Regions from separate parts of the Pseudomonas sp. FP2335 genome, predicted to be linked through region 3. Evidence: riboswitches for the same ligand, from Rfam matches in the RefSeq annotation. Region 3 holds a riboswitch; each other region holds the start of a gene.
What was found. Region 3 has a riboswitch for cobalamin ahead of PSH81_RS18290 (ABC transporter substrate-binding protein). Riboswitches for the same ligand answer to the same signal wherever they lie in the genome.
Positions count from the first base shown of each region.

Region 1: linked by a shared signal. The riboswitch ahead of cobO (cob(I)yrinic acid a,c-diamide adenosyltransferase) and the one ahead of PSH81_RS18290 (ABC transporter substrate-binding protein) in region 3 are both predicted to bind cobalamin.
Region 2: linked by a shared signal. The riboswitch ahead of PSH81_RS11410 (CbtB domain-containing protein) and the one ahead of PSH81_RS18290 (ABC transporter substrate-binding protein) in region 3 are both predicted to bind cobalamin.

Region 1 covers NZ_CP117437.1:4,334,533-4,337,799, reverse strand. The annotation lists gene PSH81_RS19435 (sorbosone dehydrogenase family protein) at 1-1,046, opposite strand, end outside; cobalamin riboswitch at 1,146-1,381, shown strand; gene cobO (cob(I)yrinic acid a,c-diamide adenosyltransferase) at 1,461-2,072, shown strand; gene PSH81_RS19425 (cobyrinate a,c-diamide synthase) at 2,069-3,267, shown strand, end outside.
Region 2 covers NZ_CP117437.1:2,554,374-2,557,640, reverse strand. The annotation lists gene cobW (cobalamin biosynthesis protein CobW) at 1-673, opposite strand, end outside; cobalamin riboswitch at 766-966, opposite strand; cobalamin riboswitch at 1,670-1,871, shown strand; gene PSH81_RS11410 (CbtB domain-containing protein) at 1,968-2,156, shown strand; gene PSH81_RS11405 (CbtA family protein) at 2,168-2,866, shown strand; gene PSH81_RS11400 (cobalamin biosynthesis protein) at 2,863-3,255, shown strand.
Region 3 covers NZ_CP117437.1:4,081,834-4,085,100, forward strand. The annotation lists gene PSH81_RS18280 (aldehyde dehydrogenase family protein) at 1-801, shown strand, start outside; gene PSH81_RS18285 (hypothetical protein) at 953-1,396, opposite strand; cobalamin riboswitch at 1,467-1,661, shown strand; gene PSH81_RS18290 (ABC transporter substrate-binding protein) at 1,778-2,788, shown strand; gene PSH81_RS18295 (iron ABC transporter permease) at 2,785-3,267, shown strand, end outside.

The sequences.
Region 1 (3,267 bases), 250 kb from region 3:
CTGTTCTCTGCAAACGTCAGTCCCAGCGAGGCGGTATGCGGGCCTACGGCGTAGTCTGGTGCAATCGCCTTGGCCACCAGGTCGAGGTTTTGCGGATTGACTCGCGCATCCACATGCTGCCCGTAGTAGCTGAACGGCCAGCCATAGAAGGCGCCATCCTGAACCGAGGTGATGTAGTCCGGCACCAGGTCGCTACCGATTTCATCGCGCTCGTTCACCGCCGTCCACAGCTTGCCGCTTTGTGGTTCCCAGGCCATGCCGTTAGGGTTGCGCAGGCCCGAGGCGAAAATGCGGTGCTGGCCGCTGGCGCGGTCTACTTCCCAGATCGCCGCCCGGCCTTCTTCTGCCTGCAGGCCGTTTTCACCAACGTTGCTGTTGGAGCCTACGCTTACGTACAGCTTGCGGCCGTCTTTGCTCGCCACCACGTTCTTGGTCCAGTGGTGGTTGATGCTGCCGCCGGGTAGGTCGACCACCTTGGTACCGGCTGCCTTGATCGCGGTTGCTCCCGGTTGGTAGGGGAAGCGCAGCAGCTTGTCCGAGTCCGCCACATACAGATCATTGCCCACCAGGGTCATGCCGAAGGGCGAATTGAGGTTTTCAAGAAATACTGTCCGGGTCTCGGCGATGCCATCGTGGTCGGCATCGCGCAGCAACGTGATGCGATTCGGGCTAGGCACACCTGCACCGGCTCGGCCCATGACCTTTTCCATTACCCAGCCACGAATGCCCTTTGAGTCATCGGGTTTGGGCGGCGCATTGGTTTCTGCCACCAGTACGTCGCCATTGGGCAGCACATACAGCCAGCGCGGGTGGTCCAGGCCCTCGGCAAACGCCGCCACCTGGGTGCCCGCGGCGGGAGTTGGCTTCGCACCCGCAGGCCAGCCGATGGCTGGCGCGATGTTTACCGTGGGGATCAGGGTCTTGTTCGGCTCCGGTAGCTTGGGGGAAGGCCCGGTTCCGTCAGACACTTGCAAGGTCGAACTTTCACCGCAGGCGGCGAGGGCGCCTGCGAACATGATCAGTAGGGCAAGTCGGGTCTTGTGCATGTTTTTCTCCTGGGTACCTGCAAGGGTAGAGGCATGCAGCGGTCCGATGGTTCAAGTGCGAAGCCGGCTTTAATTGACGCTCCACCCCCAACCCTCTACCCTTCGCGACTTGTTCCAGGTGCTCTGTGACCCACGGGTCGACCGAGTGAAACAGGGAAGCCGGTGAGTGAGCGCACTTGTACACAGTGCTGCCGCGATCCCGGCGCTGCCCCCGCAACGGTAAATGAGTCAAGACCCTGCTTTCTGCCACTGTATCGCCCCGCGATATGGGAAGGCGCAGCGTCGGCGATCGCCACTCATGAGCCCGGAGACCGGCCTGAAACATCCAACAGCATCACGGTGGGCGATGCTTGGCTGTCTGTTTTGTCTTTTTCCTGCCCGCCGTTTTTTGTCCAGCCCCAACGGAGAGCTGCCATGACCGATTCCCCTGAACGCGACGAACGCCACCTGGCGCGCATGCTGCGCAAAAAAGCCGTGATCGACGAGCGCATCGCCAACTCGCCCAACGAATGCGGTTTGCTGCTGGTGCTCACCGGCAACGGCAAAGGCAAGAGCAGCTCTGCGTTCGGCATGCTGGCTCGGGCCATGGGCCACGGCATGCAGTGCGGTGTGGTGCAGTTCATCAAGGGGCGCAACAGCACGGGCGAAGAGCTGTTCTTCCGCCGCTTCCCTGAGCAAGTGCGTTTTCACGTCATGGGCGAAGGCTTCACCTGGGAAACCCAGGACCGCCAACGTGACATCGCCGCCGCCGAAGCCGCCTGGGCGGTGTCCCGCGAGCTGCTGCAAGATCCCGCCATCGGCCTTGTCGTGCTTGACGAACTGAACATCGCCCTCAAACACGGCTACCTCGATCTGGACCAAGTACTCAGCGACCTGCAAGCCCGTCCGCCGATGCAACACGTGGTGGTCACCGGCCGTGGCGCCAAGCCCGAGCTGATCGAAATGGGCGACACCGTCACCGAAATGGGCATGCTCAAGCACGCGTTCCAGGCCGGTATCAAGGCACAGAAGGGCGTCGAACTTTGAATCAGCCCCGTCATTGCCCGGCCGTCTTGATCGCCGCACCGGCGTCCGGCCAGGGCAAAACCACCGTCACCGCCGCGCTCGCCCGTTTGCACCGCAACCTGGGGCGCAAGGTGCGCGTGTTCAAATGCGGGCCGGACTTTCTCGACCCGATGATCCACGAGCGCGCCAGTGGTGCGCCGGTGTATCAATTGGACATGTGGATGGTGGGAGAGCAGGAAAGTCGTCGCCTGTTGTGGGAAGCCGCCGGCGAGGCTGACCTGATCCTCATTGAAGGCGTGATGGGCCTGTTCGACGGCACGCCGTCCAGCGCTGACCTGGCGCGCCACTTTGGCGTGCCGGTGCTCGGTGTGATCGACGGCACCGCCATGGCCCAGACCTTCGGTGCCCTTGCGCTGGGCCTGGCGCGTTATCAGCCGGACCTGCCGTTCGCCGGCGTGCTGGCCAACCGCGTGGGCACGCTGCGCCACGCACAATTGCTCGAAGGCAGTCTGACCGAAGGCCTGCGTTGGTACGGGGCGCTGTCCCGCGAGACCGGGATCGAATTGCCCAGCCGCCACCTAGGCCTGGTACAAGCCAGCGAACTGAATGACCTCGACCTGCGCCTCGATGCCGCCGCCCAAGCCCTGGGCAGCAGTTGCGAAGTCGCATTGCCGCCGCCGGTGACGTTCGCTGCGCCGCAGATCATTGAGGCCGAGCCGTTGCTCAACGGCGTACGCATTGCCGTGGCTCGCGACGAAGCCTTCGCCTTCACCTACGGCGCCAGCCTCGATCTGTTGCGGGCGATGGGCGCCGAGTTGCACTTCTTCTCGCCGATCCATGACCGCCAATTGCCTGACGCCGACAGCCTGTATCTGCCGGGTGGTTACCCGGAATTGCATCACCAGGCGCTGTCGGAAAATACCGCGATGCTCGATGCGATCCGTGCCCATCACGCTGCTGGCAAACCACTGCTCGCCGAGTGCGGCGGCATGTTGTACCTGCTGGACTCGCTCACCGATGTCGACGGCCAGCGTGCCGAGTTGCTCGGTCTGCTGCAGGGCGATGCCGTGATGCAAAAGAAACTGGCCGCCCTGGCCCTGCAAAATGTCGAACTGCCGGAAGGCACATTGCGCGGTCACACCTATCACCACTCCCTGACCAGCACCGACTGCACGCCGATTGCCCGTGGCGTGAGCCCCAACGGTGGGCGTGGTGC
Region 2 (3,267 bases), 1.5 Mb from region 3:
CCAGCGGCAGACGGCCGCTGCTGGCTTCGATGATCTTCACGGCCGGCGGCAGTTCTTCGGCGACTTCCAGGCGCACACGGGCCAGGTCTTCCGGGCTGATCAAGTCGGATTTGTTGAGGATCACCAAGTCGGCGCTGGCCAGTTGGTCGGCGAACAACTCGTGCAGCGGCGATTCGTGGTCCAGGTTCGGGTCGAGTTTGCGCTGGGCGTCGACTTGGTCCGGGAATGCGGCGAAGGTGCCGGCGGCCACGGCTGGGCTATCGACCACGGTGATCACCGCGTCAACCGTGCAGGCGCTACGGATTTCCGGCCATTGGAAGGCTTGTACCAGGGGTTTTGGCAGAGCCAGGCCGGAGGTTTCAATGAGGATATGGTCGAGGTCGCCGCGCCGGGCAACCAGCTCGCGCATCACCGGGAAGAACTCTTCCTGCACGGTGCAGCACAGGCAGCCGTTGGCCAGCTCGTAGACACGGCCGTTGGCTTCTTCTTCGGTGCAACCGATGGAGCACTGCTTGAGGATTTCACCGTCAATGCCCAACTCGCCGAATTCGTTGACGATCACGGCGATACGACGGCCCTGGGCGTTGTCGAGCATATGGCGCAGCAAGGTGGTTTTGCCCGAGCCAAGAAAGCCGGTAACGATGGTGACGGGGAGTTTGGCCAGTGTTTTCATCGGATGCCCTTGGGGGCGGGCATACGGGACGATAGGCCCTGCGACAGTGCGCAGCAGCGGATTTCGTCACCGGATCACCCCGCCCGGTTGAATTGAAAAATCGATTGCGAGGCAGGTCTCCTGGCTTGGGGCTTGCAGGTCTTGCGACCGGCGCTGGCTGCGCCTTCCCGCCTTGTCGGCAGTGGCGTGGCAGTCAACTGAACCCTTTACAGTTGCGGGGGCAGCCGCGGCTTGGACCGCGTTCCCTTCTTAGCTTCGGCCTGGGCCGAAGAACCTCGAGGGTGCAAGGCTACGCAGTGCTTGGGGGATGGTCAATGATGGGGTTGGGTTCGTGTACATATCCGTTATTTAGGTAACGGCGACTCCTTACGGCAGCTCACTTTAGGAAAGAGCCCAAAAGTAACCAAAGGGCTCTTGCCCCAACACTCGGCACCTCGCCCAGGCTCGGTGTGCCCTTAATCCGACATGGATTTGGGCGGCCTGACAGCCGGCCTGATCGAGAAAGCGGGCGGGTTCCCCTGTGGGAACTGGCTTGCCTGCGATGGCATCAACTGGGTGCGTCTGATGTACCGAGTCGCCTGCATCGCAGGCTAGCCAGATCCCACAGTCGAGGGTGAACACCATAAAAAATGCCGGTCGCCTCTAAGGCCGCCGCGCTCTGGCTTTTGATCTCACTTGCCCCGTTAAACACGCTGGCCGAACGCAGGCTTGAATCCGTGGGCAACCCGGCAGGACGCCGGGTTAGCCGTCCTGGGCCAGGGATGGCCCATGACGGCGGCCCACGGATTCAAGCCGGAGTGAGGGCACACCGAGCCTAGGCGAGGTGCCGAGTGTTGGGGCAAGAGCCCTTTGGTTACTTTGGGGCTTTTCCAAAGTGACCCGCTGTAAGAGCGGAACCATAAGCGGCCGTTACCGAAGAAACGGATATGTACACCACCACCACCACCACCACCAAAAACCACATCCCAATTGACTCCCCTCCCCCCCCCATGCTCTCCTACACATCTTGTTTCGGGTGCCCTGCAAAGGGTGAAACGGGAAACCGGTGACTCATGTACGCATGACAGTCCGGTGCTGCCCCCGCAACGGTAAGCGAGCGAAACGTCATATCCACTGTGCCCAAGGCATGGGAAGGCGACGTTTTCAGGCATTGAGCCCCTCGCAAGCCCGGAGACCGGCCCGAAAAAATCAGATAACAAACCCGCGGTGGGCGGGCGCTGTTCAGAACCCTGCGTGCCTGGCTCGCGGGGTTTTCATGCGCTCGTTTCACCCAGACACCTGAAAGGGACGCGCCATGTCGATCATCAGCAGCACCTCGCACTCCGCCAGCCGCACCTCTACCCTGAGCCAACGCCTGACCGCCGCCATCGGTGCGTCGATCCTCGGCGCGTGCCTGGTGTATTTCGCCGGTTTCTCGCATATCGAGGCGGTGCACAACGCTGCCCACGATACCCGCCACAGCGCCGCGTTCCCGTGCCATTGAGACCTGCCGACATGATCAAGCGTATTGCGCAAACCGCAGGGTTCACCGGACTTTTGGCCGCCCTGCTGCTGACCCTGCTGCAAAGTTTCTGGGTCGCCCCGCTGATTTTGCAGGCGGAAACCTTTGAAAAAGCCCCTGCCGAGGTGATGCACGAGCATACCGCCGGCACCGCTGCCCATACCCACGACGCCGAAGCCTGGGAGCCGGAAGACGGCTGGCAGCGCGTACTCTCTACCACAGGTGGCAACCTGGTAGTGGCGGTCGGTTTCGCACTGATGCTCGCCGGCCTGTACACCCTGCGCGCGCCAACCCGCACCGCCCAAGGGCTGCTATGGGGGCTGGCTGGTTACGCGACCTTCGTACTGGCACCGACCCTGGGGCTGCCGCCTGAGCTACCGGGCACGGCTGCCGCCGACCTCGCACTGCGCCAGACGTGGTGGATCGGTACCGCAGCGTCCACCGCCGCCGGTATCGCGCTGATCGTATTCGGTCGCAACTGGCTGCTCAAAGTACTGGGGGCGGCAATCCTGGTGGTTCCCCACGTGATTGGCGCACCGCAACCGGAAGTGCATTCGATGCTGGCACCAGAAGCGCTGGAAGCGCAGTTCAAGATCGCATCGCAGTTGACCAACGTGGCGTTCTGGCTGGCCCTGGGCCTGATCAGCGCCTGGCTGTTCCGCCGCAACCGTGACGATCAATACTCGGCATGACCCTGGTGGCCGGCCTGGGCTGCCAGCGGGGTTGTGATGTTCACACCCTGCTGAGCCTGTTCGACGCCGCCCTCGCCGAGGGTGGTATCGAGCGCCGGCACGTTACGGCCTTGGCGAGTATTGATCGCAAACGTGATGAACCCGGATTACTCGCCCTGGCCGCGCTGTTGAACCTGCCACTGCACTGCTTCAGCGCGGCCGGGCTAGGGGGTTATGCCGACCGCCTGAGCCACAGATCCGCTGTCGCTTTCGCCCATACCGGCTGTTACGGCATCGCCGAAAGCGCCGCCCTGGCACTGGCCGAGCACCTCACTGGCGCCCCTGCGCGCCTGCTGATCACCCGCAAAAAAACCTCCCAGGCCACCTTTGCGTTGGCTTGCGCCGACTAAAATCCCGATAAT
Region 3 (3,267 bases):
TCCAAAGCCATCGCCGACCCGCGCATCGCCGCCGTCACCCTCACCGGCAGCGTGCGCGCCGGTATGGCCATCGGCTCCCAGGCCGGTGCCGCGCTGAAAAAGTGTGTGCTGGAACTGGGCGGCTCCGACCCGTTCATCGTGCTCAACGACGCCGACCTTGACGCCGCGGTGCAAGCCGCCGTGATTGGCCGCTTCCAGAACAGCGGGCAAGTCTGCGCAGCTGCCAAGCGTCTGATCATCGAAGCCGGCGTGGCCGAAGCCTTTACCGCAAAATTCCTCGCAGCCAGCCGTGCCCTGGTGATGGGCGACCCGACATCCGCCGCCACGTACATCGGCCCGATGGCCCGCTTCGACCTGCGCGACGAGCTGCACGGCCAGGTCCAGGCGACTCTTGAAGAAGGCGCGACCCTGCTACTGGGCGGCCATAAAGTCGCCGGTGCCGGCAACTACTATGAGCCGACCGTACTGGCAGGCGTCACCGACCAGATGACCTCGTTCAAACAGGAACTGTTCGGCCCGGTAGCCTCGATCATCACCGCCCGCGACGCCGACCACGCGGTAGCGCTGGCGAATGACAGCGAGTTCGGCCTGACCGCGAGCATCTTCACCACCGACGCGGCGAAGGCGCGGGATATAGCCAACCGCCTGGAAACCGGCGGGATTTTCGTCAACGCCTTCAGCGTGTCCGACCCTCGGGTGGCGTTTGGCGGGATCAAGAAAAGCGGCTTTGGCCGTGAACTGTCACACTTCGGCGTGCGGGAATTCTGCAACGCGCAGACCGTGTGGCTGGACCGCAAATAACCCCCGGCCGGGCTGACACCCTTGCCCCGCGCTGGGTGGCGAAGCCGCCCCAAATCCAGACAACCCGGTGTATCAGAAAGACCGAGGTGCCTGGGTTTGGGGCGGCTTCGCCACCCAGCGCGGGGCAAGCCCGCTCACTACAGACCGGTGGTCACTGGGTATTGATGAAGTGAAATTGCGCCCGGGCCTGTTCAACCGCGTGGCGCACTTTGTCCTGCTGCGCCTCACTGCCCGCGTAGTAGATATTCATCCCCTGCAAACCGAGGCCTTCGCAGGCGTTCTCAACAACCGCCACGTCGATTGAACTGCGCGCCCCAATGATCAAGAACCCACTGTCGCCCAGGCGCTGGGCGTTGAGCAGTTCTTGCCTGAGTTGGCCGGCATTCGCGCCGCCGCCCAGGACAGTCGCCAGCATGTCGCCGATCACACCATGGCTGGCGATCTTGACGCTGTGCAAACGCACCTTGTTGGCGCCGGCAGGCAGCGACATGACATGGGCAGTGGCGGCCTCGTCGAAAATCTGCGATTCGCTTTTACCCTGGGTCGCACAACCGGCGAGCAGGGTGATCAGGGCGAGGGCGACTAAACGTTTCACTGTATTTTCCTTGTATGGGGCGGTTCCGTGGCCGCGCATCATAAGAGACACGCGCCCTCACGTCCAAGATCGACTACCATACCGCGCCGGTTCCCCAACGGGACTAATAGGGAATCCGAAGCGCGGCCACCCGCGCCAATCGGAACTGCCCCCGCAACTGTAGGTGCTGAGCCTGCTCCCCACTGCCACTGGACGCTGTCCGGGAAGGCCGGAGCGTGGCGATGACGCATCAGTCAGGAGACCTGCCGGCCAAGCGTTATCACCAACCGGCGGGGTGTCCGGGAAGGGCATCCCTGGCCTGCCGGACCGGCAGCGTTCATGGCTGTATTTCCACTACCGTACCGCCCCAGCTCCCTGTACGGTCCCAACGGAGATTGCCCCATGCTGCCACGCATTACCGCCCTGCTCACCGGCCTGAGTGTTTGTGCCCTGGCCCACGCCGCGCCGACTGACTACCCGCTGACCCTGGAAAACTGCGGCAGCACCCTCACCTTCCAGCAAGCGCCGGCGCGCAGCGTGACCATTGGCCAAGCCGCCACCGAGATGCTTTATGCGTTGGGCGTGGGCGACAAAGTGGTCGGCACCTCACTGTGGTTCAACAGTGTGCTGCCGCAGTTCAAGGCACAGAACGAGCGCATCGAACGCCTGGCCAACAATGAGCCGAGCTTCGAAGCCGTGATCGCCAAGCGCCCGCAGTTGGTGGCCGCCGAGCTGGAATGGGTGGTCGGCGCACAAGGCGTGGTCGGCACCCGTGAGCAATTCCACGAACTGCAGATCCCCACCTACCTGCTGCCCTCCGACTGCGAAGGCAAGGACAACCTGGTGGGCGCCGACGGCACGCGGCTGGAGCCGTTCCGCATCGAGACCATCTACAAAAGCATCAGCCAACTGGCGGCGATCTTCGATGTGCAGGACCGCGGTCAACAGCTGAACGGCGAACTCAAGGCGCGCCTGGCCAAGTCCGTCGCCACCGTGCAGAGCAAGGGCCTCAAGCAGGCCAGCGCACTGGTGTGGTTCTCCAGCGCCGAGCTGGCCAGCGACCCGTATGTCGCCGGGCACAAGGGCATTCCCGAATTCATGCTGCAAACCCTCGGCCTGCGCAACGTGGTGCAGTCCGATGAAGAATGGCCCGCCGTGGGCTGGGAAACCATCGCCAAGGCCAACCCGACCTTCCTCGTCATCGCCCGCATGGACCGCCGCCGCTACCCTGCCGACGACCATGAAAAGAAACTCGCCTTCCTGCGCAGCGACCCGGTCACCCGCAACATGGATGCGGTAAAAAACAACCGCATCATCATCCTCGACGCCCTGGCGTTGCAGGCCAGCATCCGCATGTTCGACGGCCTTGAGCAACTGGCCACGGCCATCGACGGCTACGACCTGCCGAAATGATTCGTGCCCTCCTCGCCCTGGCCCTACTCCTGGCCGCCGTGCTCGCCGGCGTGGCCATCGGCGAAACCGCCATCTCGCCGCAGGTCGTACTTCAGGTGCTGGCCAATAAACTGTGGGGCGCCGGCTACGTGCTCGACCCCATCGACGAAGGCGTAGTGTGGAACTACCGCCTGACCCGCGCGCTGGTCGCCGCCGCCTGCGGTGCCGGGCTGGCGACCTGCGGGGTGATCCTGCAATCGCTGCTGCGCAATCCGCTGGCCGATCCGTACCTGCTGGGCATCAGCGCCGGCGCCTCGACAGGTGCGGTGCTGGTGGCGCTGATCGGGGTGGGCGGCGGCTTGATTTCATTGTCGGCTGGCGCGTTTGTCGGCGCGATGGCGGCGTTTGCGCTGGTGATTTTATTGGCGCGGGCCAGCGGCTCGTCCAGCGGCACCGGGCAGATCATCCTCGCTGGCATTGCCGGTTCGCAGCTGTTCAAC